Regions from separate parts of the Cytobacillus sp. OWB-43 genome, predicted to be linked through region 1. Evidence: riboswitches for the same ligand, from Rfam matches in the RefSeq annotation. Region 1 holds a riboswitch; each other region holds the start of a gene.

Region 1 (10,196 bases):
AAATAACAATGGAATGGATTGATGTTTACATCCATGAGGTTACAAAGCGTCTACCAGAAAAACAACGGAATGACATTGCTTTAGAGCTAAAATCATCCATCTTAGATGCGCTACCAGAGAATTATTCGCTCGAAGATGTTAAAGCTGTATTGGAGGACTTAGGAGATCCTGCAGAAATCGCGAAGAATTATCGCGATGCGCCCTCCTATTTAATCGGTCCTGATTATTATGACTTATTCATGACCACTATGAAGATGATTTTACAACTTGCCATTGGGTTTGCTGTTGCTTTTATCGTTTTTGAAGGAGTAATTACTTACCTAAACAGCGATCAAGATTGGACTTATATATTTACTGTCTTTGGCAAAGGGATTTGGACGGTTATATCTACAGCTATCCAAGTCGTATTCTGGGTCGCTATTGTCTTCATCATTATGGAACGAACTGGCGTCGCGCCTTATGAAATCGCCGGTACAGGAGAAAAATGGACACCAGATGATTTGAAAAATATCACTGTTATTCCCAAGAAAAAAGGAATCACGAAGATCGATATTTTTGCTGCGTTCCTTTGGACAGCAATATGGGGTACCATTTACTTCATCGCACTTGATAGGGTCGGTATCTATACACAAAATAATCAAGAAACAGGGTTAACCCTACTGACGCCGATTTTCAACCAAGAGCTTCTTCTCTCATTCTGGCCACTTGTTTTGATTGTTCTTTTATGCGAGCTCACATTAACGGTATATAAATGGGTAAAGAGGCAGTGGACCAAATCTTTAGCAACCATTAACACTATCTATCAACTCTTGTATACAATTTTGTTCCTATTAATTATTCTGCAACCAAATCTCTTTCACAGTAATTTAATCAATGAACTTAGTCAGCTCTTTAACACAACAACAACAAGTATAAGCTCAATTCTTGACACAATTATTGGGGTATCTATTGCGATTACAATCATTTCAGCTGTTTATGCTTCGTATGATGGTTTTAAGAAAAGTAAAATAAAGAATGATACTTTACTGTAACTAAAAAGAAGCGCGAATAAAAGCCCCGCGCTTCTTTTATTTATTGCTCTTTTTTTCTTTTCTTCGGTTTAATATATAAACCCAATTCTTTCTTTTCTTGCATTAATGACCGATAAATTGAAATCATCATTAATATCATTATAAATGAGAAAGGGAAAGCGGAAATAATCAATGCATTTTGTAAACCTTGTAAGCCCCCACTATATAACAAAATTAAGGCTACTAATGATTGTGCCACTCCCCAAGTCAGCTTAACAGAATTATGAGGATTTAAAGAGCCATAAGTTGTTTGCATACCTAGCACAAATGTGGCCGAATCTGCTGAAGTAATGAAAAAAATGGCTACCAATAGAATAGCAATAATCGAAATCACCATAGACCCTGGAAACTCACTGAAAACACCAAATAGTACTTGTTCCGTTGGAAATTGACTTAAATCAACCGCTCCACTTCTTTGAACGTCCACGGCTGATGTACCAAATACCGCAAACCAGAAAAGACTAACTAACGCTGGAGCTAATAGTACACCTGAGATAAACTCTCTTATTGTTCTACCTTTTGAAACACGAGCGATAAAAATTCCGACAAATGGAGACCATGAAATCCACCATGCCCAGTAAAATATAGTCCAATCATTTATCCATGATCGATGGTCCTCATTCAGTGGTGAAATACTAAAACTCATTCGCATTATATTTTGTATGTAACCACCTATCGTATCTGTGAACATATTTAAAATAAGTACTGTTGGACCTAAAACAAAGACAAGCAGTACCAATATTACTGCTAAAACCATATTTACATTACTTAAATATTGAATGCCTTTACTCAAGCCTGACCACGCTGAAAGCATAAATAATACTGTGACAATCGCAACGATGATTACTTGTACTATAAAACTGTCAGGGATCCCGAATAAATACGTTAATCCTCCATTAATTTGTGCTGCACCAAACCCTAAGGTCGTTGCTACCCCTACAACTGTTGCAAATACAGCCAATACATCAATTAGTGTACCCCAAAAACCGTCCATCGCTTTTCCAAAAAGAGGCTTTAATGTGGCTGAGATTAAACCCGGTTCATCTTTTCTAAATTGAAAATAGGCTAATACTAAAGCGACAAGTCCATATATAGCCCATGCATGTATGCCCCAATGAAAGAAAGTATATCGTAAAGATTCTCTAAACGCTTCATCTGTCTCTCCGTTCGCCAGTGGAGGTGTGACATAATGAGATACCGGTTCTGCCGCTCCCCAGAATACAAGCCCGATGCCCATACCAGCACTAAACAACATCGCAAACCAAGAGATAGTAGAGAATTCCGGTTTAGAATCCTGTTTCCCTAATTTAATCGAGCCAATAGGACTAAAAATGAGAAATAGACAAAATACGACAATGATCGTTACCAAAATAAGGTAATACCATCCAAAACCATTTGTTAATAAATCTTGTAAATTAGCTGTTATCCTTTCGAACACACTAGGAATCGCTACACCTAAAGCGACAAAAATAAATACAATTACTACAGTTATCCAAAAAACATTCGATACTCTCTTCATAGATTGTTCCTTTCCCAAAAATCTTTTCTACTTCACTTTAATCTGCCTCTAAAAACCTTTGTTATAGTTTAAGACAAATTTTATTTATTATTCTTTGTCTGACAGAATACACAACCGTTCGACAAATCCCTTACACCTTTTACCCAATTAAAAATATATTAAACTCGATTTTCAAGACCTTTAGCCTTGTATCTTTGTATTAGCCACTTAATTAAAAAATGCCTTTATACATTATTCAGCATAAAAGGCAGTATTCGTTTTAATATTGATCCATACAACTCGTGTCAATAACCCACGGTTCCCCTGTATTCATATCAATCATTTTAATATGACCAGTAGTAAGTGGATAGGTCGGTAAATAAGTTAATGTGTATTGATGCTTCTCTATATTCTTTCCCCAGCTTAATTCCATAAAAAGCTTTTCCTTAATCATTTCTGTTGCCGCTTTAAATGTAAGGCTTGCGACAAATGATACCTTTGAGAAGTCTTGGAGTACCTCACTATCTACATCTACATATTTCACCAAGCCTGTATCGTCTATTTGAATATGAACCAAAGCATCAGCTACTTGAACGCCCCTTTCTTGTCGAATAAACGTAAAATCGTATATGCCGTTTGCGGGTTTTTGACTTATTCCATTATTGTCTAATTGTTGCAGTTTAAAATAATCATGAGGGTTATCACAAACTGCTTGTAACACTGATGTAGCAGTTAAAAGCGCCACTTTCGAATTAACATGTCCAGAAACAAACGTTTCAGAATCATCTAAGCCCATTAATTTAAGCAGTCTTCCATCCGCATTGAATACAAATTTTATCGCACCAGGGATATCTAATTCATCATCTAATAAATCTTCCTCACTCACCCGTAAAGATTTTTTAGGTAACTTACTCCATACCTCTAGTCTACCACTTTTCGTTTTTGCTTCAGCTACAAGCATATGGTCTTCCGTCATTCCCGCCAATGTATAAATATCTATAAATTCAGCCAAATCGGGTAAGGATGTCATCAGCGTTTTGCCAACACCAAACGAATCCGAGGTAAGTATTCCCCCATTTGTGTGTACACCAAGAATAAAATCCTCCAACTGATAAACATAGTGATACTCATCATCACCATTGACAAATATGTTATTATCATACTTTGCAATAACAGGTAGAATTCCTAAATGATTTAAATAAATCCGCTTCGCTTCTTCATTCGTAATCAGTGTTTTGGGATAGACAAGTTCAAAATCCATGCTTTCTCTTTCGACTGCACTTAATACCCCATTACTAAGCATTGTAAAACTAATTCCAGAATGAGGGAGTTCCTTATTCAACCGCTCATCTTTGCGATTATATAAAATCATATGATATTCACCTAAGTCAATGTATGCTGACAAATATAACCCATGCCTGAAAGTCGAATCATAGAACCTTTCTATAAACTGCTCTGCTTGCATGATCATATCAAACTTACTCATTTCCCCTGGAATTTCATCTAGTTCATCCGTATAAATGAAAAACTCTGCCACACCTAATTCATCCATACGAACCGAGCCAATTGACTCTCCCCAATCTTCCAACAGGATATCATACACATTTTCTTCAAATTCCATCTGCTCCATAACTAAATCATCTGGGTTGATTCCTTTAAAATAGGTTTTTAGTTGTTCCATTATTAAGTGATTCAAAGCAGCTGTTCTCCTTTAGTTATGATTTAATTAACGTGCAGGAAGTGAAATTTTAACATTAAATCGTTTCTATTTAAAGGTTCTCTTTAATTCTTCCCATAATAATAACATCTATAAATTAGAAAAGCGCAGGGCGCCCGCTTATCGGTGACAAGCATAAGACGAGCCGGCAGAAAGGTTGTTTTTTAACCTTTTTGACGGATTGGCTTATGACCTCGAGCCGATGGCGTCCGGAGCTAGACAAAGCCTCGTTAAACATTTCATATAATGCAATCGCCCTTATATTATCTGCACATACATCTAACTCTAATCTGATGAGTCCTAACTCTTCATCGGCAAGCTTTACTATTCGCTCAAGAAGCGTCTTGCCAATCCCTCTTCCTTGTACTTCTTCATTAATAGAGATGGACACATTCCCGCTATATCTTAACTTTCCACTTCTCTCTTCTAAGGAAGCTATCCCTCGAACATGACCGTTACATTCTGCAACAAATACATGGTCTTCTTATGTAAGTCCTTCAATATAATCTTCAATATCTTTTAATCTCCTCGATGATAAGGCCATTGTTTGTTGAATAATAGAATCTTGCCTATGCATTTCATGAATATCTCTTGCATCATTTATATGTATCGGTCTAATCTTTATTTCTTCCCTCATATAAAAACTCCTTTTTTTATAAAACTGTTCTGAATGAAAACTTATAAACCAAGACTACCACTTTTCTTAGTTTGAAAATATTGCTTTATTCATTTACGAATGAACAGTATAAAAAGTTTCTTATCATTGCACTGACATAATCACTACGATACAAAATATATATGAAAGGAGGCATCGAGGTATTTTATGAGCATCCAAAGGAGGGTAATTTGTATATGCTTGCTTTGTTCAGTCTTTTTCTAGTTGTCGGCTACAGTTTCTTTTTCTTTATTAGTGCCGTTAGAAAAAAGAAAGAAATAGCTACAAAATATTCTAAATGTATTCCCATGGTGGTTGGTATGACGAGTAGCTTAACAATCGGTTTGATTATATCTGTGTGGTTACCAGAAATGGCTAAAGCAACTGTATTATCAATTCTCATTAGCGCTGTCATTGCCATTTTTATAGGACTACCGTTTACAACAAACGGACTCGTTGAAGCTCAAGCGTCAAGTCTCATGGGAAGTATGATGGGGGCAATGCTAGGCATTATGTTGGTACCCAGTGAAGTTACATTTATGATCATTAGCATGGATCTGATTTATTTAATTAGTATTTTTGCCATGATGCTTCTCATGCACAAAAAACATTCATTAAAGGAAGCATTGAAAAATCGACCTGTGCCCTTCTATCTAACATTCTTATTAAGCATCGCCATTATCTGTGCATCGGGAATTCATCAAGAAGCGAAGAACTCAATTCATCCGATTGAAGAAAACACCCCACAAGTAGAACACCATCACTAGTTTAATGATTAATTTCAATTATGTTATTGACTTTTCATGTAATAGATAATATTATGAATATAATTTAATAAAGCATTTTCTCTTATAAAGAGCGGCTGAGGGACTGGCCCTGCGACGCCCGGCAACCATTCATATACCCATATGAACAGGTGCTAAATCCTGCAAAATACTTTTTGGTATTTTGATATATGAGAGAGGTTTACTACTATTCTAGTATATTTATGCCTCTCATGATGAGAGGCATTTTTGTTTTTATCATCACATCAAAAGAGAAACGAGGAGAGGAAATGACTGTAACAATCGTAAAAGGGGCTCCAGGACATTATTTATTAGGTTCAGGCATTCTAACAGAACTCCCCGACCTACTTAAAGATATTTCTGTTTCCAAATACCATATAATAACCGGTAAAAAAGCTTGGCAAGCCGTGCAACCCTACTTGCCCAAGGAAGTAATAGATAACAACATTCACCTTCATTATATAGATGGTCACACTACCTTAAAAAAGGTCCATGACATCCAAGAAATAATAACAAATGATGGTGCTAATGGCGTAATAGGTATTGGTGGTGGGACAGCATTAGATATAACAAAAGCAGTTGCGATTGAAGCATCTGTTCAATCCATTCTTATACCGACAATCGCAGCTACCTGTGCCGCATGGACACCATTAAGTGTTTTTTATAATGAAGAAGGCAGCTTTACTCATTATACCGAGTTCCCTATTGCGACAACCCTCGTATTGGTTGAACCTGAAATTATTGCTAAAGCGCCTATTACTTATTTAAAAGCAGGAATTGGGGATACATTAGCCAAGTTTTATGAAGCTGAAGCTCTAATTGAAAGTTTTTACCCTGAAGAAACACTTCCTGTACCTAAACAAGTTTCGCAATTTTCAGCTAAAATTTGCCGAGATACATTGCTTAATGATGGTGAAGCCGCACTACAATCAGTAGCCAAAAACGAAACCTCAAAAGCACTTATCCGTGTGATTGAAACGATTATCATGACTGGGGGTATGGTCGGTGGATTCGGCGAAAAGGCAGGACGAATCGCTGGTGCCCATTCGTTTCATAATGGACTAACCGTAGCGGATGCAGCCCAAGATTTTCTTCATGGGGAATTAGTCGCTTACGGGATTCTTGGTCAATTGGCCATTGAAGAAAAATGGACGGAAGTTGATTACCTTCTCCCGTTTTATGAGAGCTGGCAATTGCCAAGTAGTCTCTCTAGTCTAACTATTGATGTGAATGATGAGCAATTAATGAAGACAATTGTAAAAAAGGCGATACGCCCAACTGAATCTATTCACTTTATGAAAAACGAGATAAGTGAACATTCTGTTTTACAAGCACTTCGATTATTAGAAAAACAAAATGAACAAAAAGGAGTTCAAACATCATGAAAAAATGGTTACTAACTGGAACATTCTTTTTATCTTTAACAGGCTTAGCTGCATGTGGTAGTGATGAAGCCAGCAACTCTACAGAAGGATTATATGACGATGAAGAATTAGTCATTGGTGTCACTGCAGGTCCACATGAGCAAATCTTAGAAAAAGTAATTGAATTAGCTAAAGAAGAAGATATCAACATTAAATCACAAGTATTTACTGATTATGTGATGCCAAATGTCGCATTAGCTGAAAAAGAGATTGACTTAAACATTTTTCAAACTGAGCCTTATTTTAATGCATTTAAAGAAGATAGAAATTTAGATTTAGTTAAATCTTTTGATACCGTTTCATTCCCGATGGGCATCTATGCACTCAATGTAAAAGATGTAGCTGAATTAAAAGATGGCGCAAAAATCGGTCTTCCGAGTGACCCAACAAATAGTGGCCGAGCTCTATTACTATTTGAAAAAGCGGGATTAATCGAATTAGATCCTGAAACAGGTATTAATTCAACAGTTCGTGATATTGAAAAAAACAATGGTAACTATGAATTTATTGAACTTGACTCTGCTCAAATCGCTCGTCAGCTAGAAGAGCTTGACGCTGCAGCTATTAACACGAACTTTGCAATTGAAGCTGGTTTTGTCCCTTCTAAAGACGCTATCTTTATCGAGCCTAAGGATTCACCTTACGTAAACCACGCTGCTGTCCGTACGGAGAATAAAGATGATGAAATTCTTGAAAAATTAGCTGATATCTACCGCAGTGAAGAAATTGAAAAGTTTGTTGAAGAGGAATTTGACGGATCAGTTATCGTCTCTTGGTAAAATGATTAAAAATGAGCGTTACGGAGGGAGCATCAAATCATGATAGAGCTTAAGAATATAACCAAAACCTTTACAGGAAAACAAGGAAGCATCCATGCATTAAAGGATGTCTCACTATCAGTGAATCAAGGAGAAATCTACGGGGTTATCGGATACAGCGGCGCTGGTAAAAGTACATTAATTCGCTGTGTGAACTTACTTGAAAAACCTGATAGTGGTTCTGTAAAAGTCAATGGGGTGGATTTAACCACGCTGACACCAGGAAAACTCCGTGAAGCAAGAAGTCATATCGGCATGATTTTTCAAGGGTTTAACTTATTAAAAACAGCAACAGTTTATGATAATATTGCTATCCCTCTTAAACTAACAGGATTAGATAAGAAAGAAGTAAAGAGCCGCGTTAATAAATATTTAGAGATTGTCGGTTTAAGTGAAAAACAAAATGCTTATCCAGCTGAGTTATCTGGTGGCCAAAAGCAAAGGGTTGCTATTGCACGTGCATTATCGCATGAACCAGAAGTATTACTCAGCGATGAAGCAACAAGCGCCTTAGATCCAGATACAACAGAGGCAATTCTTGATTTGCTATTAAAAATCAATAAAGAATTAGGGATTACGATTCTCCTTATTACACATGAGATGAATGTTATCCAAAGGATTTGCGATTGTGTGGCCGTTATGGAAAATGGGGAAATTATTGAAGAGGGACGAACGAAGGATATCTTTACCTCTCCTCAACACAGTACAACAAAAAGATTCGTTAATAGCTTATTTTCACATGATATCCCCGATGATCTATTAGAGGAATTAAGTGAAAGTGGCCAAGTGGCAACATTATCTTTCTTTGGTGAATCATCAGGTGATCCTGCACTTGCATTAGTAACGAAAAAATATGATATTTTCCCTAATATCTTATCTGGTAATATTACAAGATTAAAAGATGAAGCATTCGGACAGTTGCTTGTCCATTTTAAAGGCGATACAGCAGAAATTAACAAAGCCATACAATTTTTACAAGAGAAACAAGTCCATGTGGAAGGAGTGACACTCAATGAACGCCATCAACGAATTTCTTGATGCATGGGGTGCTGATTTATGGGAATCAACGATACAAACCTTCCAAATGGTTGGTATCTCTCTCGCTATTTCCATTCTGATCGGGCTACCATTAGGGATTCTCCTTGTTTTGACTAGACCAGGTAAAGCCCTAGATAATAAATTTGTATATAATGTGCTCAACGTAGTGATTAACGTCATTCGTTCCGTACCTTTTATTATCTTATTATTTTTCATTCTACCGTTTACCAAATTTATTGTCGGTACATCGATTGGTGTAAAAGGCGTAATTGTCCCACTTGTTATTTATACTGCTCCATATATTGCGCGCTTAATGGAATCAGCATTACTTGAGGTTGACCGTGGCGTAGTCGAAGCCTATGAAGCAATGGGAATTAAAACAAGACATATTATATGGAATGTACTTGTTAGAGAATCTCGCTCTTCAATCGTTCTTGGACTCACGATTGCAACAATTGGATTAATTGGTGCTACAGCAATGGCGGGACTCGTTGGCGGCGGAGGACTTGGTGACTTAGCCTACCGTTATGGACATTTAAGATATGAAGTTGATGTGATGTATGTCACAGTCATTTTACTGATTATTTTAGTACAAGGATTACAGTCATTAGGGAATTTCTGGGCTGCGAAGTTAAAGAAGGATTAAAGCAAAAGAGCCGAAGCGAATGTTCGGCTCTTTTCTTATTTCTGATAGAAGGGTCTTAAGAAAACCGGGGAAGAGATTGTTCTTCTTAACTTTAGGTCTCTTCTCTTCTTCTCTTTAATTTCTCCCCAATGGCTAAAAATGATGGGACTAAGATTGGTAGCATAAGTAAGCTCAGCATGATTAGCCCAATTATCACAACTAGCGCCACTTCAATCAGTGTAATAACACCTGAAGGGATTAATGCAGCAAAGGTCCCTCCTAAAATAATAGCAGCCGATATCACTACTCCACCTATATTTTTCGCTGCCGTTAAGATCGCATTTACTGGATTACCATCCACTTCATTAAAACGCATCATAAGAAAGATACTATAATCGACCCCAAGAGCGATAATCATAATAAAGCCAAAAAACGGCACATTCCAAGCGAGTTCACCCACGCCAAGAATAGATTGACTCATCCATTCACTAATACCTAATGAAGTATAGTAGGCTAATAGAAGTGCAGCAATAATATATAATGGCTGCATAACAGAACGGGTAATG
Region 2 (10,196 bases), on a different contig from region 1:
GCTTTCGAATGAGATAAATCTAATAATTGCAAAATCTCATCTTTTAGTGCAGCAAGATCTTTATCTCCTCTTGATCTTGGTTTTGATTTTTCAATTTTTATTTCTTGATATAATTCTCCCGGCTGTCCCCTAAGAATAATAATGCGATCGGCTAAATATAATGCTTCATCAATATCGTGCGTTACTAAGAGGATAGTTGATTGATAGGTTTGCCAGAGATTCAGTAATAAATCTTGTAATTGCATTTTTGTAAAAGCATCTAATGCACTAAACGGTTCATCTAAAAGTAATATTTCTGGTGAGGTAACGAGGGCTCTGGCAATGGCCACCCTTTGCGCCATCCCTCCAGATAAATCTTTCGGGTAATGGTTTTCAAATCCTTCTAGCCCAACGGCTTTAATATATTGCGCTATTTTACTTTGAACTTTTTTTTGTAGACCGAAACCGATATTGTCATAAACTTTTAACCAAGGCATCAATCTAGGTTCTTGGAAAATCATCCCGATTTTCTTATGAACATCATGGACAGTTTCGCCATCTATTACAACCTGGCCATCATATTGTTTATCCAAGCCGGATAATACACGTAAGAGCGTACTTTTACCGCAACCACTTGTTCCTAAGATTCCAATGACTTCACCTTTTTCTACCTTTAAGTCAATATTTTCGAATCCCGTTGTTCCATTTGAAAAAGTTCTAGACACTCGCTCAATAGATAACAATCTTGCCACCTCCTACTTCTTGACGATCGTATCTTGCCAATGCAATGTTTTTGTCTCTAACCCTTTTAAAATGGCATCTGTTATTTTTCCTAATATGGCAAATAAGACGATACTAGAAATAATTAATTCCGGTGCATAAGTGTTTTGGCCATAAACAAGCAAGTAGCCAATACCTGTAGAAGCTCCCATTAATTCAGCTGCAACAACAAACATCCAACCAAGTCCCAATCCGCTTCTCAGCCCTACTAAAAAAGATGGCAAAGCTGCTGGTAAGATAATCTTACAAATTAATTGCCATGAGCTAAAATGATAGATTTTCCCCACTTCAATTAGTTTACGGTCAATTCCTTGAATGCCTGAAACAATATTTAGATAAACTGGGAAGAAAACACCGACAGCGATTAAAACCACCTTGGAAGGTTCCCCAATTCCCATCCAAAGAATAAATAATGGCACCCATGCCAATGAAGGTATGGAACGAAAAGCTTGGATCAGCGGATCTAATAAACTTTCAACTGTTGAAAAGTAGCCAACAGCGGCGCCGATAATTAAAGCTGCAGCAGTGCCAAATAAGAAACCAAGCACAAGGCGATATAATGTAATGCTCGTATGTGTCCATAAACTTCCATCTGTCGTCATTGTCATAAGTGATTGCAAAATGATTGATGGAGCCGGGAGTAAATGAGGAGGGAACACACCGATCCGACTCAAGTACTCCCATGCAAGAATAAGTAAGATTGGCACGATACTTCCAAGTAATACCCTTTGAATACTAGGGTTAATTTTTCTATGCTTCTCCTTACCCTCATTTACTTTGGGGATCGCTATGACTTCCTTCATATTCATTCTCCTTTACCAACCCTATTGAATGACCTCTGTTGAGAAATCTGGGTTTATTAATTCATCAACCACTTTACCTACGTCATCACTCTTAATAATGCCTTCTTCTTTTAAAACCTCACCAGCAGCATTTAATGCTTCTATTTGCACTTCACCAGGTATTGGTTCATTAAAGTCATTTCTCTCTAATTCTTTTTTCGCTACCTCTAGGGTGATTTGTGCTTCTTCTGCCAGTATCTCTGCCGCTTCTTCAGGATTTTCTAATACCCATGTACGAGCTTTTTCATAAAGCTCAATTACTTTTTTCACTTGTTCAGGATACTTCTCAGCAAATTCGCTTCTCACATTTAATGTGCCATAAGTGTTAAAATCGATATTTCGATAAATAAATTCTGTGTCTGCTTCAAGTTCTAATTTAGCCATATGGGGATCTAAACCAGCCCAAGCGTCTACTTGCCCTGTTGTTAATGCCGTTCCACCGTCAGCATGTTGCAAGTTAACGATTTCAACATCCGCTGATGTTAATCCGGCTTCATTTAATGAGCGCAGTAAAAAGATATATGGATCTGTTCCAATCGTTGCTGCTACTTTCTTTCCCTTCAAGTCTTCAACTGATTTGATAGCTGATTCTTTCGGTGCAACTAATGCCGTCCATTCTGGTTTTGAGTATATATAGACTGATTCAATTGGAGCACCATTTGCTTTTGCAATTAATGCCGCTGCACCTGCAGTTGAGCCAAAATCAACACTGCTACTATTAAGAAACTCAAGTGCCTTATTACTTCCTTGACTGAGGACAAACTCAACATCAATATCATCTTCGGCAAACGCTTCTTCTGCCCAGCCGAATTTCTTTAAAACTACACTTGTTGGAGAATAATAGGCATAGTCTAAAACAATTTTTTCTGGTTTTCCTTCGCCATTACTATCATCAGTGCTTGCCTCACTATCCCCGCAAGCACTAATGAATCCAATTGATAAAACGACAATTAAAAATACGAACCATTTTTTCATCGATGACTCTCCTCAATCTCGGTTTTAAATTTCACAAGCAAAGGTTACAATAGAACCTCTTAATCTCTGTGCCTCTTTATATGTGCAGCGATTTTGTACCACTTCAAGTCCGGCTTCTTTTGCTATTTCAACTGCTTTTGGTGAAATGACACCTTCTTGTAGCCAGAAAACTTTCGGTTGGATTTCTACTGCCTCTTTCGCCACTTCTATCGCAGCTTCAGGGCTTCTAAATACTTGCACAATATCAATGGTAAAAGGAATGGATTTTAAATTTGGATATGCCTGTTCACCTAATACTTCTGTTTCTCTTGGATTAACTGGCACGATTTGATAACCTAATCTTTGCATTTTTCTTGCTAAACGGTAACTTGGTCTAGCAGGATTTCCACTTAATCCAACAACAGCTATCCTTTTTGCTCTTTGCAGTTCTTTGCCATCCACATCTTCTTTTAATGAGGATGATTGTAATGCCCATCGAATAACACCTTCATCATTTACTGCTGTTTCTCCTTTTTGTTCTCCCTTCGAAGAAATACCAGTCGCTTCATAGAAGGCTTGATCTAAGTCATTGGTTAAATCTCTAACCGATTCAATCCCAACTGATAAACGTATGAGTTCCTCACTTACACCGCTTTTAATTAAATCTTCTGCACTTAACTGTTGATGTGTGGTTGAAGCCGGATGAATAATGAGTGACTTCGCATCACCTACATTGGCTACATGAGACCACAATGCAATTGTATCTATCACTTTTTTACCCGCATCTCGGCCACCTTTAATACCGAAGTTCACAATGGAACCGAAGCCAGTGTTTAAATATTTCTTCGCGAGTTCATGCGCTGGATGCTCTGCTAAACCTGGATATGCGACCCAATCGACAGCTGGATGAGCGTTTAAGAAATGGGCTATCTTCGCTGCATTTTCCGTATGTTTCTCTATACGTAAATGGAGTGTTTCCAATCCTTGGAGTAAAAGAAATGCACTATGTGGGCTTAAAGATGACCCAAAATCGCGCAGCAACTGAACACGAAGTTTTGTACTAAAAGCGAGTGTACCAAACTCATTCGCATAAACAATACCGTTATAACTTGGATCTGGCTGAGTAAAACCAGGAAACTTATCATGATTCCAATTAAATCGTCCGCCATCAACTACAAGTCCGCCAATTGTTGTTCCATGACCACCAATCCATTTTGTTGCCGAATGAATGACAATATCTGCTCCCCATTGGATTGGTTTGCAAAGATAAGGTGAAGCGAAAGTATTATCAATAATAAGGGGAATATCATTATCATGAGCAATATTTGCAACTGCCTCTACATCTAGGACATGAAGACTTGGGTTCCCAATAATCTCTCCATATAAAGCCTTAGTTTTTGGCGTAATCGCTTTACGGTAATTCTCAGGGTCAGATCCATCAACAAAATGAACTTTAATCCCATATTTCGGAAGTGTTATGGCAAAAAGATTATATGTTCCACCATAAAGGTTCGACGCTGCAACAATCTCATCACCCGCTTGGGCAATATTCATAATTGAAAGAGCTATAGCTGCCATTCCAGATGAAGTCGCTACTGCCGCTACCCCATCTTCTAATAAAGCAATACGTTTTTCTAATACATCTACCGTTGGATTACCGATTCGTGAATAGATATTTCCCGTCTCATCTAATGAAAATAGGCTTTGCGCATGGTCTGTATTATGAAAAACATATGAACTTGTTTGATAAATAGGAACTGCACGAGATCCCGTTGTCGGGTCTGGTGATTGACCTCCATGTAATAAAATCGTCTCATCATCATAAGTGTTAAATTGATTCGTCATTATATACTCTCCTCTACTTTTTAGTCGGATGATTAAAATAAATAACCCCCTCTTCATAAGAAGAGGGGGTTGCCTCATCTTATCTTCCAGACATTTACTGCCTGCAGGATTTAGCACCTTTTCAAGCAATTGCTTGAAGGTTGCCGGACTTCATAGGGCCTGATCCCTCCGTCACTCTCGATAAGAAATATTTTATTTTTTAAAGCGTTAATACTTTAATTACAAATAGAATTATATCCAAAAAATGATTTGTCGTCAATATGAAATCTGAATATATTTTATATTCCAATAAAATATTAGCTCTATCACATAAAAAGCCCTTCTACCTAGAAGAGGCAGAAGGGCTTTGAATTAACGAGCTCACCTTCTCCTTATCTTTGGATAATATCCTCTGAAATTAGCACCATACAAAAGATTGCTGGTTGCCGAGGCTTCTCTGGGTCAGTCCCTCCGCCTCTCTGGATAAGAAGTTCATATTTATTTGTTTAACATCATATACCCTTTTATAGGGAATCGTCAATAACATTTTGAAAATTTATTTATTTTCATCCTGGATAAGCGTCAAAAAATGATACAGTATCTTAGCTGTTAACCCCCATATCACATGACCTTTATAAGTATAAAAAATTTCTTGCATCCTCCGCGTTTGCCATTTATATTTTTCCCCATTAGGAATGAGATGATAGGGAAAGCTACTATTAGGCTCTGGCTTCATCTCAATATAATGAATAGATGGTCCCTCTTTCAAAAAATAAGCAAGTGGTACTGTGAAAATTTGATCCACTTCCTCTGGATTTAGCTTAAGATCACTGATGCTCTCTATTGTGCCTACAAACGGATAAATCACTGTATCATAAGGTGTCACTACATAATCAAGTTCTGAAAAAACAGAGACTTCTCCAATTGGGATACCTAACTCTTCACTGGTCTCCCTTTTTGCCGTCTCTATTAAATCCACATCGTCTTGATCCATTTTCCCCCCAGGAAAGCAAATTTCCCCTGGCTGTCTTCTCATAGATAAAGACCGTACTTCAAACAAAATATGTATTTCTCCATCTTTTTCTATTAGGGGAAGAAGAACAGCGAATTTAACCAATCTGGAGCTACCCAATATATCTGATTGACGATGCTGTATCTCTGATCTTATTTCTTCCAAATCCATGTTAATTACCTCCAAACCACACGACTTAAATCTTTATTTCACTTTCTGCAATCTATCAATCATCCCCATTGTGCAGACATTTAAATCTAAGCCTATTAGCTTCTTATCCTCTGCACTAAGTTCAACATCGTGCGCTGTTAATAAATAATGTTTTACTTGTTCCAACAATTCCGATTGTATGGCTTCTTGCATTTTTATTATGTCATTTCCTTGGAGAAAAACGTCATCTGCAACTGAAGTAAATATAGGTAACCAATAACGAATTTGAGTAAAAACATCCTTTGGTTCAGGGCCCTCACCATAATGCCCAAAAAAGATATGTTGTGGTTGAAGTGATTCGATTTTTTCAACAGAAGATAACATCGCCTCTGGATTAAATTGATTAGGAGAAGTCGATGGCAGAACTAATGGATAACCTTTTCTTGCTATGTTAGGATAAAATACGCCAATTGTATCGCCAGTAAAGAAGCCATTACTTTTCGAATCATGGATTGAAAAGTGGTGCTTTGCATGGCCAGGGGTATCATAGAAAGTTAACAAACGCCCACCGATATCCAATGATTGTCCCTCTTCCATCGCGACTAATCTCTTCTCATCAATTGGCACAATCGGATTAAATAGTTGATCAAAATCATCGCCATATACCATTCTAGCACCAGCAATTAATTTACTAGGGTCAGCTAAATGCCGTTTACCTCTTGGATGAACATATACTTTTGCTTCTGGACATTGTTCTAAGAACAAACCAGTTCCCCCAGCATGGTCTAAATGTACATGAGTGACAATAATATGCTTGATGTCTTCAAGGTTAATGTTCAATTCCTGCATTCCTTCTATAAGATGGGGAATCGAAGGACTAGCACTTGTTTCAATCACTGTTAATTCTTCAGCACCTAATATATACGCCCCCGTACGCTCAGGTGTTTGTAAATCCATTAAATCAATCAGTTTAATATCATTACCTAAATCTTGAATTTTGTGCAAAGGAAACCCCTCCATATTACTCTTTATGAAAATTATGACATAAGTAGATGAAGAGAGCTACTTAAAAGAATTACAGATAAAAGTGCTCAAATCTACATAGTGCTAAGTCAGTTGAGCAAAAAAAAACACAGCATCAATCGCTGTGATATAACTAAAAAGCTCGATTGCTTTGTTCTCATCATTTTTCAAAACCTGCCTCCGAAACGCTCGTAAGTAAGCTATTACACTTCAGAACTTAGTTGCGAACCTTTCAAAACAGGCTCTCATTAAGCTAACTTTTCCTTCTGTTCTTGTTCTTTAAAAAAGCCTTTCATCGCATGGAATACATCAGCCTTCTGCTTTAAAATATAATAACGGAACAAATCATTTTTTATATTTTTGTATGCTGACATTAAAGTGGAATGGCGGTTATATTGATTCACTTCCCCGTAGCCAAACATACTTGATACTTTCATTAACTCTTCAACAAGTTTTACACATCTTGCATTATCTGAAGTTAAATTATCCCCATCTGAGAAATGGAATGGATATATATTATATCTGACTGGGTTATACTTTTGATCAATTAACTCCAATGCTTTACGATAAGCAGACGAACAGATTGTGCCGCCACTTTCTCCTTTAGAAAAGAAATCTTCTTCTGATACTACCTTTGCTTCTGTATGATGCGCAATAAATTCAATTTCTACCGTTTCATATTTCGTTCGTAAAAACCGAGTCATCCAAAAGAAGAAACTTCTCGCCATATATTTCTCCCAGATACCCATCGAACCACTTGTATCCATCATTGCTAGCACAACTGCTTTCGATTCAGGCTTCACGACTTCATTCCAAGTCTTGAACTTTAAGTCTTCTTGATAAATGGGGTGAAAAGCTGATTTCCCGTGCATCGCATTTCGCTTAAAAGCTGACATCATTGTTCTCTTTTTATCTATATTCCCCATAAGACCAGTTTTGCGAATATCATTAAATTCAATATTCTCGACGACAATTTGATCTTGTTCCTTTTTCTTTAAGTTCGGTAGCTCCAATTGTTTAAATAACGCTTCCTCAATTTCCATTAAAGAGACTTCTGCTTCAAAGTAATCCTCACCCGCTTGATCCCCTGCACCTTGCCCTTTACCTTGCCCTTTCTGACCTGACCCATCTCTCGCTACTACATCACCAACTTGACTATCGCCATCACCTTGACCGACATGCTTATTCTTATCATAATTGTAGCGAATTTTATATTCATCTAAGGAACGAATCGGTATTTTAACGACATCACGACCATTGGACATGACAATGTTTTCTTCTGTAATCAGGTCAGGTAAATTGTTTCTGATGGCATCCTGTACTTTTTCTTGATGGCGTTGTTGATCATCATGCCCTTTACGATGGAGGGACCAATCTTCCTGTGACACGACAAACTGATGGTTTTGATTTTTTTCGGTCATTCTCATTTGCCCTCCTTTTTTGTTTATAAAAAACTTTAAGGATTTTACGGAATTCATTCACATATCTCACCCAAAAACATACACTATGACGAGTGTCCATTGCTAACCTGAAAATATTTACTTATAGCTAGGTTCAAAAAATGTTGATTACTCTATCCTATGCTTTAAAACAGAATTATTTACATATTATTTAGACAATTATTAAAGTTGGGCGATTACTATCTATCATCCATCGTTCAACTAATACAAAATTGAATATAATGAAAAAAGCAATGGGGTCCATTGCTTTTTTCATTGTTTGTAGCTTTTATGATTTGCGCTTACCGACTTCCTGTTTAGGATCAGGTGTTTTTTGCATTTCTTTCAATTCTTCTTTCGATTTCATTTGTTCCATTTCTTTTCCAAGAGTTTCTATTTCTTCTTCATTGCTTGCCATTGAGCTATTTTCCGGTACTTTTTCTTCTTTTGACATATTCGTCACCTCTATTGTTTAAATACCCTATTTCTGTCTTTTTTAAACAATAGACTGGACGGTTTACCTATTTAATAGACTACCCACATAACGAAGTAAATCATTTGCAGATGTGGAATTATAGCCATGTTCATCAATAAGACGTGCGACTACTTCATTAATCTTCTTCAATTGTTGTTCATCCGGTGTTTTTGAAGAAGTTGTAATTTTGACGACATCCTTTAAGTCAGCAAATAATTTCTTTTGAATAGCTTCACGCAGGCGATCATGCGAATTATAATCAAATCGTTTACCTTTTCTAGCATAAGCACTAATACGAATGAGAATTTCTTCACGAAATGCTTTTTTAGCATTTTCTGAAATCCCGATTTGCTCCTCAATCGAGCGCATTAGTTTTTCATCTGGATTGATTTCTTCTCCAGTAAGTGGGTCTCTTAGTTTAGCCTTATTGCAATAAGCCTCAACATTATCAAGGTAATTCTCCATTAATGTTTTCGCTGATTCTTCATAAGAGTAAACAAATGCCTTTTGCACTTCTTTCTTCGCAATTTCATCGTATTCTTTTCGAGCAAGTGAAATAAAGTTCAAATATCGTTCTTTCAGTTCAGCAGTAATGGATGGATGTTGATCTAATCCCTCTTTTAATGACCTTAATACATCTAAGGCATTAATCGACGTCATCTCTTTACGAATGATGGTAGAGGAAATGCGATTGATTACGTAACGGGGGTCGATGCCACTCATTCCCTCATCTGCATGTTCTTTTTTCATTTCTTCTACGTCTGCACGATTAAAACCTTCTACACTTTCACCATCGTATAAACGCATCTTCTTAACTAAGTCAATATCGCCTTTTTTCGGATCCTTCATTCTTGTTAATATTGTAAACATAGCAGCAACTTTTAATGTATGGGGAGCAATATGAACATCTGACACATCACTTTCAAAAATCATTTTCTCATAAATTTTCTCTTCCTCGGTTACCTTCAAATTATATGGAATTGGCATCACAATAATCCGTGAATGCAGTGCCTCATTTTTCTTATTACTTATAAACGAACGATATTCCGTTTCATTTGTATGAGCAACAATCAATTCATCCGCTGATATTAAGGCAAACCGGCCTGCTTTGAAGTTTCCTTCTTGCGTTAATGATAGGAGATGCCATAGAAATTTTTCATCGCATTTAAGCATTTCTTGGAATTCCATCATACCCCGATTGGCCTTATTCAGTTCCCCATCAAATCGATAAGCTCTTGGATCAGACTCGGAACCATATTCGGCAATTGTGGAGAAGTCTATACTTCCTGTTAAATCAGCAATGTCTTGAGATTTAGGGTCAGAGGGGCTAAATGTACCAATCCCTACCCGCTTATCTTCTGAAAACATCACTCTTTCGACTATTACATCTTCAATTTTTCCATTATATTCTTGTTCAAGCCTCATCATATTGAGTGGTGATAAGTTTCCTTCAATTCTAATTCCATATTCATCTAAAAAGTCTTTGCGCAAATGATGTGGGATAAGATGAAGTGGGTCCTCATGCATTGGACAGCCTTTAATGGCATATACCGCTCCTTTATCTGTTAATGAATAGGCTTCTAACCCTCTCTTTAACATCGTCACAAGGGTTGATTTCCCGCCGCTTACGGGCCCCATTAATAATAATATCCGCTTTCTCACATCTAATCTTTTCGCCGACGGATGAAAATATTCTTCGACAAGTCGTTCTAATGACT
Region 3 (10,196 bases), on a different contig from region 1:
GGATTATGAATATGATTGATTTTTTGCAAGCTACTGACACTTGTATCGTGCACAGCTGCTATTTTTGAAAGCGTATCGCCAGATTTGACTGTATAGCTAAACTCTACCTCCTCTAATTGATTTAGGTTCACCCAAGATCCTGGCATACCTTCCACTTTTGATAGATTAAATATTTCTCCTACCTTTTTAAAAATATAATAACTCCCTGCCTTGTACAGGGACTTTTCTCGTATCTCTTTCTTTGCATCTTCAACCGTTACATAACCTTTTTTGTCCCTTGATAAATGATATTTAGGATTAGTATCATATTGTAGTAATTGATAAGTCTCAATGATACGAATGATTTTTTTGCTATAATCAGGATCTGTCGCATAACCTGATAACTGCACCTGCTCAGCAGCTTTTTTGTAATCTTTTTCTTCTAAAATAGCAAGGTATTTTTTTCGATCCCAAGATACACCATTCTTATAAAGCTTTGCTAAGTCCTCAATTGACTCCTCCCATGAAGGGTACTTTCTAAATGCCGCTACCGTTGTAACCATTTGCCCATCTATAAATTCTTTAGTCAACATCTTTACCGACTGTCCGTTATACTCACCCTTTATACCGAACAAATTATTACCTTCTATTGCCAATTTACTCTTCCCATGATTAGATTCATGCATAGCTTGTGCAATCACTAGTGAAGGCAGTATGTGATATTGTTTAGCTATTTTCTTTGCTAACGGAACGATCGCTTCAATAAAGTTCAAAATAAACACCTCTTTTTCACACTCTATTCCTAACAAGATGCTTTGCTAGGGCTTTATTTCTGTTTCTTGTATTTTAAAATATAATACAAAGAAAATAAGAAAATACTAGAAATAACAAACCCAGTCCCACCTAATAATCCAAGCAAGCGATTAGGCATCCATACAGTGGCAAGCCCAGCTAAAAACATAGAGATACCTATCATTGTATTAGAAATCGTTGTAAATAGACCAAATATAAGTCCACTCTTATCTTTAGGTGTCTCTCTCATTAGCATCGTATCAAAGCAGGTGTTACATAATCCAGAGAAAAACGCGGCCGTTATTAAAAAAACAATGGCCATCCAAACTTGTTGTGACTGGCTTAATAAGATAATACAAAATCCTTCGAACATCAGTGCAATTAAGGCGATTCTCATTAGATGATTTTGCAATTTCTCTGCTACAGGAAAGCTTAGCATTAAACCAATTCCTAATGAACCATAGAATATGCCGACACCAACATCTCCTAAATGAAATTCTTGAACTGCATACACACTTAATAACACATTATCAATGCCATTAAATAGAGGAATTAACAGTTCTGATAGAAAAATGATTAATAATAAACTCGAATGAAAAATAACATCTTTAACGATGAAGAATGAACCTTTCTTCTTATTTTTGGACATTGATTCCTCAGTTCTTTCTCTATCAAGAACGCGCAATTTAGCTAACAAAACAGCAGCAATTAAAAAGGAAGCACCATTTACGAAAAAGGTAAAATTAGCACCGAATAAAGAAGTGACCACTCCACCTGAAAACGACCCTCCAATAAGAACAACTCCTACCATTACTTGTTCAAGGCTATTAACTTTTATCATATTTTTTTCCTTCACCATCAACGGAATGGCAGATTTTCTTGTTGGTGCATAAATGGCTTCACCTGCTGCTAAGAAAAAACTCGACAAATAAACGATCCAGACAGATGAAACATCATTTACAAACACAAACGACAAAGCAAACAGGATACGTCCTAAATCTGTGCAGACTAATATTTTCCTCCGTGAAAAACGGTCTGCCATCAATCCTCCTAGTGGGCCAAATAACAGAAACGGAATGACTCTTATCGCTAAAGCAAGACCAACAGCAAGGCCAGATCCTGTTACTTGCAATAACAGTGCTAACAACGCAACTTGACTAAATCGATCACCTATTCCATTGAGAACACCCGCAAAGAATAAGCGCGCATAGTCTTTCTCTTCTTTTAATATGGAGATCATTCTCGTCCCCTCCTCATATAATTAGATAATCATCTAATTTGATGTTAATCTAATATATGAATAATCGCAATCTTTATTTCAAAAAAAAAAGGAAAGTGCTTCATTACGAAACAAACTTTCCAATCAATTTTTATTCTCTCAAATTATTTACACTCATTCTTGGGGGCTCCTCTAACCATCCATTATCGATCATAATTCTTATATTTTCTCTAATAAACAACATGATATCTTTTACAAATAAACCTAATTTGATGTTGATGTCATCTCTTAAGCTAAAGCCTGCACCAAATCCTTGACTACCGAGACCGAAATTACTTAACAAAAAGGTTAGATACATCATTAATTTATCAGAAAATGGTGGAATGTTAGACTTAGTAAGCGATAACCCATGAATTGTCGGCACCCTAATATCATCCTTAATTAGGATGTCATATGTTCCCTCCAAAATATCCTTGCTGAGCTCTTTCCCTTTAATAAAATAGTCCTTCACTTCTGTATGAACTGCCGTTTGAGCAAATCCTGTCATAAGCATCATGCCAACTGTATTCGTTTGAATAGACTGGTTTAAATAACTAAACTCAATCGTATTAATATCTCTTTTGTCACCAAACAGGCGATAACCTTTTGTATAATTTATATCTGAGACGAAGTCGACCGTTGTAGGGACATTAATCAAATTAGGTAATGGGTAATACCCCTCGTCAACCGCATAATTTAAGAACTTTTGATAATATTTCTGCGTTACATTTGTCATCTCACGATATAAATCAATAATATCATTTCGGTAGGACGTTGCTATATGAAGGGTGTATAGTCCCATGCTAATTTCCTTTAACACCATACACAAAAGAATATCAAATCCCTCTCCAAAAATTTTAGGAGCTTTCAAGTTCACATCGGCATTAGTGAAGCCTTGAGGTATAACAGCACCCTCATCATTAAATATCTGTTCAATACGGTGGACATTTGGCTCTAACTCAGACCATAAACCTTGCATAAGCTTTTTCGCTTTTTTATCCTCGGACACTTCTATAAAATGTTCTAAAACCCTTAATATCATTGTTTTCTTCTGATAAGTAATCCACAGTGCACCAATTTCTGTAGATGTCATTTTACTTCGATTGACCATTCTGTCACCTACTTTTATAAAATAACCATTCTTGTGACTAAGTTTTGCTATTCTCCTACTAAATATTCCCTTTATATCAAAAAAGCTAGAGGACAGGGATAGTCGTTCCCTTACCTCCAGCTTTCTAAATTATCCCCAAAGCATACGAAAACGCATAGCTGCATCAATTACTCTAGCTGTCGCTCCTTCATGCCTGGATGCATACTTCTTTCGATTGACACAATCAATTAACATTTGATCACATTGATAACAATGGCCATATCGATCAATGCAGGCATCATGTTTCTGACAACAAGAATCCACATAATTGATGGGCTTGCCTGGACCGCTACAACCCGGGCCACAATACCGATAACCTCCAGGCAAACAAAAACCTTTTTTATTAAACCTGTTCACTATTTTCACCTTCTTATCCTTTTATATATATTACAAACAGTAAGTCCATTTCGCCTGTGACCTTACCTAATAGGGGAATATTTTTTTATCAATTTATTTCAGTGCTTATTGGTCAAATAACATAAAAAAGCCAACCTATCCAAAAAGGATAAGTTGGCAACTATTGAATTCGACTAAACTTAATCAAAGTAAATATAATTGGAACTATCGTGGCAAGTAAAAACACTGGCAGAAACCAAATGCTTAAAGAGTCCGCCCATCCTAATGCTACTCTAATGGATTGTATAAGTATAAAGCCGAATAATGCGAGGCAAATATTCTTTATGACATTTAGCATTTTTCTACTCGTTAAGTAAAATGCGGCTGCATTTGATTCATTGATGCGTGCAGGGTAATTATGAATATGAGGAAACCGTTCAAATATCCCCATCATGAACCATAGAAACACGCCGATAATTGGTAAGATAAATAATTCATATTTAGAACCCCACCGATCAACTTCCCCTGAAGCATTGTAATGACCCGGTACTTGTTCAGGTATAGCTGACCAAGAAACAACTAAGAATACAATCGACCCAATGAATACAATAAGACCAAGTATGTCGCATCCCCATTCCCATTTAGTACGAGGCAATTTAAGTACTGGTCTATCCATACCCCATTCCTCCTCTTTCCGTTCGTCTTTTTAATACATACGAAGGAAAGATAAAAAGGTTTCATCCATTAGATAATCAAAGGCAACTAGTTCATACAGGGAATTACGCGATGGCTCTATCCCCCTTTTCATGAAAGGAAACAGGCGCGTCGTAATGGTAAGATATCAGTGTTGATGGCTCTGTTTGAGAAAAATATTGTCATTCATACTGTATGAGGTGAATCGCCTGAGACATGCGATCAACAAAGTATATGGTAAAGGAATAAAGAATGGTTCTTTGATAAGCAGTTTAACTTCACACTTTTCACCCTTTATAATGCAAATCGTAATAAACCTACGTACATTGTTTTAACGCTTGCGTGATATCAGCCATCACATCTACAGGATCCTCTAAGCCAACAGAAAGGCGGATCATTTCGGGACTCACACCCGCCTCCGCTTGTTGTCCAGGTGAAAGACGAGCATGTGTTGTACTCGCTGGATGAATAATGAGCGTTTTCGCGTCACCAACATTTGCTAAATGTGATACCAGCTTTAGTGAGTTGATAAACCTTTTAGCTGTACTGATTCCCCCTTTGATGCCAAATGTAAAGATTGCACCTGCCCCACTCGGAAAATACTTTTTCCCGAGATGATATTGTGGATGGCTTTCTAACCCAGGGTAGTTCACCCAAGAAATATGAGGTAACTCTCCTAACCGTTTAGCCAAAACTTGTGCATTAGCGACTTGCTTTTCTACTCTGACACTTAATGACTCCAGACCTTGAATAAATAACCAGCTATTGAAGGCAGACAGCGTTGCCCCTAAGTCATGGCCAAGTTCAAATCTTGCTTTAAGAATAAAAGCTTTTTCCCTAGAAATTTCAACATAGCTGCGATTACCAATAGCAGGCTTTTTCTCATTAAAGGAAGGAAATCTTTCGTTACTCCATTCGAATCTTCCTCCATCTACAATCACCCCACCGATTGCCGTACCATGTCCACCAATAAATTTAGTTGCTGAATGAACGACTATATCCGCGCCAAATGCAAGTGGTTTTAGTAAAAATGGCGTAGTAAATGTATTATCTACTACTAATGGTAGGCCGTGACGTTTCGCTATCTCACTTAACTTTTCTAAATGGGCTACCTCCATATTCGGGTTGCCAATTGTCTCTGTGAAAATCGCCTTTGTCCTTTTATTAATTTTTCCTTCTAAAGATGTAAAGTCCGTCCCATCAACAAAATGAACATTGATACCGAATTTACTAAACGTTTCTGCAAATAAATGGTAGGTACCACCATAAAGAGCCTGTGTAGAAACTATCTCATCGCCTGCTCTTGCAAGTGTTAAAAGGGCAATGGAAATCGCTGCTTGCCCAGATGAAACAGCAAATGAGGCTACGCCACCTTCTAACTGTGCCATTCTCTCCTCAAACACTGCATTGGTTGGATTTGCATTCCTTGAATAAATAAAGCCAGGCTCTTGCATCTGAAATAAGCTTGCTGCATGATCGGTATCTTCAAACACATAGGATGAAGTCATGTATATTGGTACGGCTCTCGACTTTGTAACAGGATCTGGCACTTGCCCCCCATGAAGCGCTATTGTATCAAACTGGTGATGATTCATTTTTCATTCTCCTCTCACATTTCACTTATAATAAACAAACTCGACTCGGAACCATCTATCAGTGATGAGCTTTTGAATATGCCAGCACAATGGTTGTTTTTTCATAAATTGAATTTGAAACATCAATTTTTTATGTCCAACACCTTTTTTCAAGAGCAGAAAAAAGACCACTTTCAATAAAAAGAGATTGTACTCTTCCATCGAAAGCCGCCTTTAGTCGTCTAATCGGCATAGATAAAGCCCCTCTTGCTAAAGAAGAGGGGCTCACGATATATCGCCATATCCTCAACTTATCTATCTTGGAATTAGCACCGTTACCTAGTTTTGGTCGGTTGCTGAGGCTTCAAAGGGCCAGTCCCTCCACCTCTCTTGATAAATTGAATTTTTTAAATTTTAAGAGTCATTAATTATTAATCAGAATAACCTTATCATCCGGCGCTGTCAACAGCTTTTTATAATAAATCTTTTATGCAGCACAAAGTCTTTCTTTTGCCTTTATTACTGACACCCAATATTCAACTGGAGATACAAAGGATTGCAAATAATTCAGCTCTTTATTATACATAAGAGCCTCCACTAAAAGATAAACAGACGTATCATTTAAATCGTTAACAATCATATCAAGCAAAGTTGCTTTCATATTCATAATATCTTCATAATCATCGATGATAGCTAACTTATCATCTAAATATGAAAGAAAAGCTTGTAAATGAACAACCTCTTCTTGTAATTCCTTCCACCCTTTATCCTCAGCTAATACGTTTACATAATTAACAAATTGATTGTACTCTTCATGACTATCTCTTTTAATTTTCTCTGCTAATATATCAAAAAATACATGATTGGACATATCCTTGCTGTTCACTATTAGAGCACCACCTTTACTATTTATATAAAATTATAGACCTTCTCTTTTAAATATTCAATAAAATCACATGAAACTATTTTCAATTAAGGAGTCGGGTGGTGTGTAGTTTTAGTCTAAATTAAACCAAGTAGCTGGGATATAAGGGGGATACAATAATTTCTAATTTTTCTTACGCATTTGAATGAAAGGTGAAATCACCCTTCCACTACTAGATGCATATCCAGCTATTTATGTAAGCTTTGTTTTGCCCTTTTACCCGGCTCATACTTCAATTTGATTCTTTGTTAGCCTTGTTCCTCTCTTTTACATGGCTCATACTTCAATTTGATTCTTTGTTAGCTTCGTTTCTCTCTTTTACATGGCTCATACTTCGATTTGCTTCTTTTTAGCTTCGTTTTGCTCTTTTACATGGACCATAACTAAATCTCTTTTAGCTATGGCAAATAACTTTCCCTTCGATGCAACCGCCTCATATAGAGTAGGATTCAATCATTCAGCCCCTCGCTCGATAGCCAAATTGTGCAGAGATTTCTTTTCCTACTTTTATAATAGATTGACTTTTATCTGCAGAGGGGTCTTTTGGAATCGACTCTGAGAAACCAACTACTGTTATCGCACTTAATAATTCTTGATTGTAATTAAAGATTGGTATAGACACAGAAGATACAGTAGGAATCAAAGGCTCCTTAGCAAAGGCAATCCGTTCCTGCCTTACGCGGTTGATTTCTTCTACCGCATTCCCTTTTCCTTCTTTCCCCATAACCTTAATCCAATCTTTAGTTGTTGCTGAATCAAGGAAGCTCTCGAATATTTTCCCAGTCGATGAAAGCGGTGGTAAAAGTGAACCGAGCTGTGCACCAATATTATAGGCATGTCCCGGGTTCCATATTTTCGAGATAATTGGACCATTATATGTCCACGTAGTTAATAGGCACGTATTGTCTAGTTGATGACTTAAATCCTTCAAATAGGGTAGAACACGTGAAATCACATCTTCCTGCCCTATAGCTGCCACCCCATATTCAATTAATTTACTTCCAAGTTGATATTGTCCATTATGTTTGTCCTTGTATAGAATGTCTAATTCCGTAAAAGTGTTCAAGTATTTATAAAGATTACTTTTTGTAATTCCTGTTTTTTCCTGTATATCAGATAACCTCAATGGTTCTCCGCTAGCAACTAATAGGTCAATAATTCTCATACCAACTTGGATCGATTGGATCGTAGCTTGTTTTTGATTTTTCATGTAAAAACCCCTATTTTATATTTTTTTTAGTATATCAGAAAAACACTATATTTTCTGATTTCAGCCATGTTTTGCATCCTTTTGAAAGGAGTTATTTTTCAAAAAGTTTAAAAAACCACAACAAATTCTCTTGAGTTTATCTGAAAATTAGGATACTATAAATTTATCATTAATAGATAACATCGTTCACTATTAATGGAATATTAAACAACCAATGAAGAAAGAGTCTAATAAACGCTCATTAATAAAGGTTTTATGCCTAACACTTCCACACAAAGCGTTTTACTCTTTGATCACGCAATTCCTAGACAAAAAAAACTTTTCATAAAGGAGTTTGAATATGAAATTAGTTACTTTCACTCACAATAACAACACACGTATCGGAGCAGTTACAGAAGGAAATGAAGTAGTAGACTTAAACTTTGCTTACCAAGCTTTCCTTGAAGCAGAAGGTAAACTACGTTCTGAATTAATTGCTGAAGCGTACATTCCAGCACAAATGGAAGGTTTCCTACAAGGGGGAAATGAAAGCCTTTCCATCGCAAAGGAAATGGTTGATTATGCATTAAATAATCGTGAATCGTTCAAACATCCACTTGTACATGCATTTGAAGATGTAAAAATCGAAGCACCTGTAACAAAACCCGGAAAAATTATTTGTGTAGGTCATAACTACCGTGAACATATTGCAGAAATGGGAAGAGAATTACCGCCTCACCCAGTAGTATTTGCTAAATTTGCCAACACAGTGATTGGACCACAAGATGATATTCCATTCTATCCAATTTCTGAACAATTAGATTACGAAGCTGAATTTGCTTTTGTTGTAGGTAAAAAAGCTAGAAACGTAGCAAAAGAAGACGCACTCAATTATGTAGCAGGATATACAATCGCTAATGACGTCACTTACCGCGATATCCAACGTCGCACACTTCAATGGTTGCAAGGTAAAACAGTTGAAGGTAGTGCACCAATGGGTCCTTGGTTAATCACTTCTGATGAATTACAAGATCCATCTGGTTTAGGTGTTCTTTTAACTGTTAATGGGGAAGAAAGACAAAAAACGAATACAGCCAACTTTGTCTTTGATGTTCCAACGCTTGTTGAATTCTTATCTAACTTAATGACTTTAGAACCTGGTGATATCGTATTAACAGGGACACCTGGAGGCGTAGGATTTGCTCGTGATCCTCAAGTATTCTTGAAAGATGGCGATGTCGTTCGCATTGAAGTAGATAAAGTCGGCGTTCTCGAAAATAAAGTTTCAAAGGTGGAAAAATAATTATGAGCGAAACGAAAACGATTCAGCAATCTATTGAGTCTATTCAAACATCATTAAATCAAATCATTGAAACCGTTTCAGGATTATCTGAAGAAACCATACGTTGGAACCCATCAAAAGAAGAATGGTCCATTATGCAGGTTATTACTCATTTAAACGAGGCCCTACCTTATTGGCTAGGTGAAATAGATACAGTTGTAAAAGCCCCGGGTTCCCAATGGGGACGAGGCTTACAGGACCCTGCTCGCCTTGCAGCAGTCGAAAATACTGAACACCAATCAGTTGAAGACGAATTGAAAAAATTATCGCAAATAAAACAAGATGTTCAAACCAAATTATCTGTTTTATCTGCTGACACATTGGCTCAGGAATCACCTCATCGTAACTTTGCAAAATTCGGTAATAAATCTGTATTCTTTATTGCCGATCACTTTATCGATGAACATGCCGCTGGTCATTACAACCAAATTCAACGTAACTTGTCTAAGCTAGCAAAATAATATTAAGGTGGCGAAATATTATGGCTGAAAAACATGCATATATGGAGGATCAAGACGTAAAGGACTTTACGAAAGAAATCCAAGAATATCATCTCGGTCCATTATGGGAAGCCATCCCAGCACTGATGAACCATACACCAAAACCACATGCTGTGCCATATTTATGGTCAGATGAGCTTTTAAAGAAAAAATTATCCGAAGCTGCTAAAATCTTCACACCTGACCGTGGTGGAGAAAGACGCGCGATTTACTTTCAAAACCCCGGGTTGACTTATAGACAACCATGGGGATGGGCTTCAACTACTCAAACATTGTATGCTGCTGTGCAGCTGCTACTTCCTGGTGAAGTAGCACCTTCACACCGTCACTCTCAAAGTGCTCTGCGTTTTATTACTGATGGAGAAGGAGCTTACACAATTGTTGAAGGTGAACGTATCTTCATGCAAGAAGGCGACTTCCTTATTACACCAAAGAACCTCTGGCATGGACATGGCCAT

Evidence for each region. Region 1 has a riboswitch for S-adenosylmethionine ahead of U9M49_RS20695 (iron-containing alcohol dehydrogenase family protein). Riboswitches for the same ligand answer to the same signal wherever they lie in the genome.
Region 2: it holds a riboswitch for S-adenosylmethionine, as region 1 does, so the genes downstream of both, U9M49_RS00170 (PLP-dependent aspartate aminotransferase family protein) here and U9M49_RS20695 (iron-containing alcohol dehydrogenase family protein) in region 1, are expected to answer to the same signal.
Region 3: it holds a riboswitch for S-adenosylmethionine, as region 1 does, so the genes downstream of both, U9M49_RS17545 (O-acetylhomoserine aminocarboxypropyltransferase/cysteine synthase family protein) here and U9M49_RS20695 (iron-containing alcohol dehydrogenase family protein) in region 1, are expected to answer to the same signal.

What each region holds. Positions count from the first base shown of each region.
Region 1 is NZ_JAYEFF010000008.1:103,475-113,670, reverse strand. Features, by position in the region: gene U9M49_RS20730 (PadR family transcriptional regulator) at 1-22, shown strand, start outside; gene U9M49_RS20725 (HAAS signaling domain-containing protein) at 9-1,031, shown strand; gene U9M49_RS20720 (glycine betaine uptake BCCT transporter) at 1,072-2,589, opposite strand; gene U9M49_RS20715 (hypothetical protein) at 2,849-4,264, opposite strand; partial or broken gene U9M49_RS20710 (GNAT family N-acetyltransferase) at 4,383-4,754, opposite strand; gene U9M49_RS20705 (hypothetical protein) at 4,770-4,922, opposite strand; gene U9M49_RS20700 (hypothetical protein) at 5,138-5,707, shown strand; SAM riboswitch class I at 5,787-5,902, shown strand; gene U9M49_RS20695 (iron-containing alcohol dehydrogenase family protein) at 5,995-7,110, shown strand; gene U9M49_RS20690 (MetQ/NlpA family ABC transporter substrate-binding protein) at 7,107-7,928, shown strand; gene U9M49_RS20685 (methionine ABC transporter ATP-binding protein) at 7,968-9,005, shown strand; gene U9M49_RS20680 (methionine ABC transporter permease) at 8,980-9,651, shown strand; gene U9M49_RS20675 (MMPL family transporter) at 9,743-10,196, opposite strand, start outside.
Region 2 is NZ_JAYEFF010000001.1:11,306-21,501, reverse strand. Features, by position in the region: gene U9M49_RS00185 (ABC transporter ATP-binding protein) at 1-722, opposite strand, end outside; gene U9M49_RS00180 (ABC transporter permease) at 735-1,562, opposite strand; gene U9M49_RS00175 (aliphatic sulfonate ABC transporter substrate-binding protein) at 1,584-2,576, opposite strand; gene U9M49_RS00170 (PLP-dependent aspartate aminotransferase family protein) at 2,601-4,400, opposite strand; SAM riboswitch class I at 4,477-4,587, opposite strand; SAM riboswitch class I at 4,769-4,869, opposite strand; gene U9M49_RS00165 (NUDIX hydrolase) at 4,936-5,562, opposite strand; gene U9M49_RS00160 (MBL fold metallo-hydrolase) at 5,596-6,546, opposite strand; gene yhbH (sporulation protein YhbH) at 6,813-7,985, opposite strand; gene U9M49_RS00150 (hypothetical protein) at 8,293-8,457, opposite strand; gene U9M49_RS00145 (PrkA family serine protein kinase) at 8,521-10,196, opposite strand, start outside.
Region 3 is NZ_JAYEFF010000005.1:152,104-162,299, reverse strand. Features, by position in the region: gene U9M49_RS17570 (glucosaminidase domain-containing protein) at 1-752, opposite strand, end outside; gene U9M49_RS17565 (MFS transporter) at 806-2,011, opposite strand; gene U9M49_RS17560 (DUF3231 family protein) at 2,142-3,140, opposite strand; gene U9M49_RS17555 (Parvovirus coat protein VP1-like protein) at 3,270-3,536, opposite strand; gene U9M49_RS17550 (DUF1648 domain-containing protein) at 3,697-4,191, opposite strand; gene U9M49_RS17545 (O-acetylhomoserine aminocarboxypropyltransferase/cysteine synthase family protein) at 4,526-5,803, opposite strand; SAM riboswitch class I at 6,091-6,182, opposite strand; gene U9M49_RS17540 (hypothetical protein) at 6,270-6,668, opposite strand; gene U9M49_RS17535 (hypothetical protein) at 7,035-7,160, opposite strand; gene U9M49_RS17530 (IclR family transcriptional regulator) at 7,165-7,917, opposite strand; gene U9M49_RS17525 (fumarylacetoacetate hydrolase family protein) at 8,258-9,199, shown strand; gene U9M49_RS17520 (DinB family protein) at 9,202-9,699, shown strand; gene U9M49_RS17515 (cupin domain-containing protein) at 9,720-10,196, shown strand, end outside.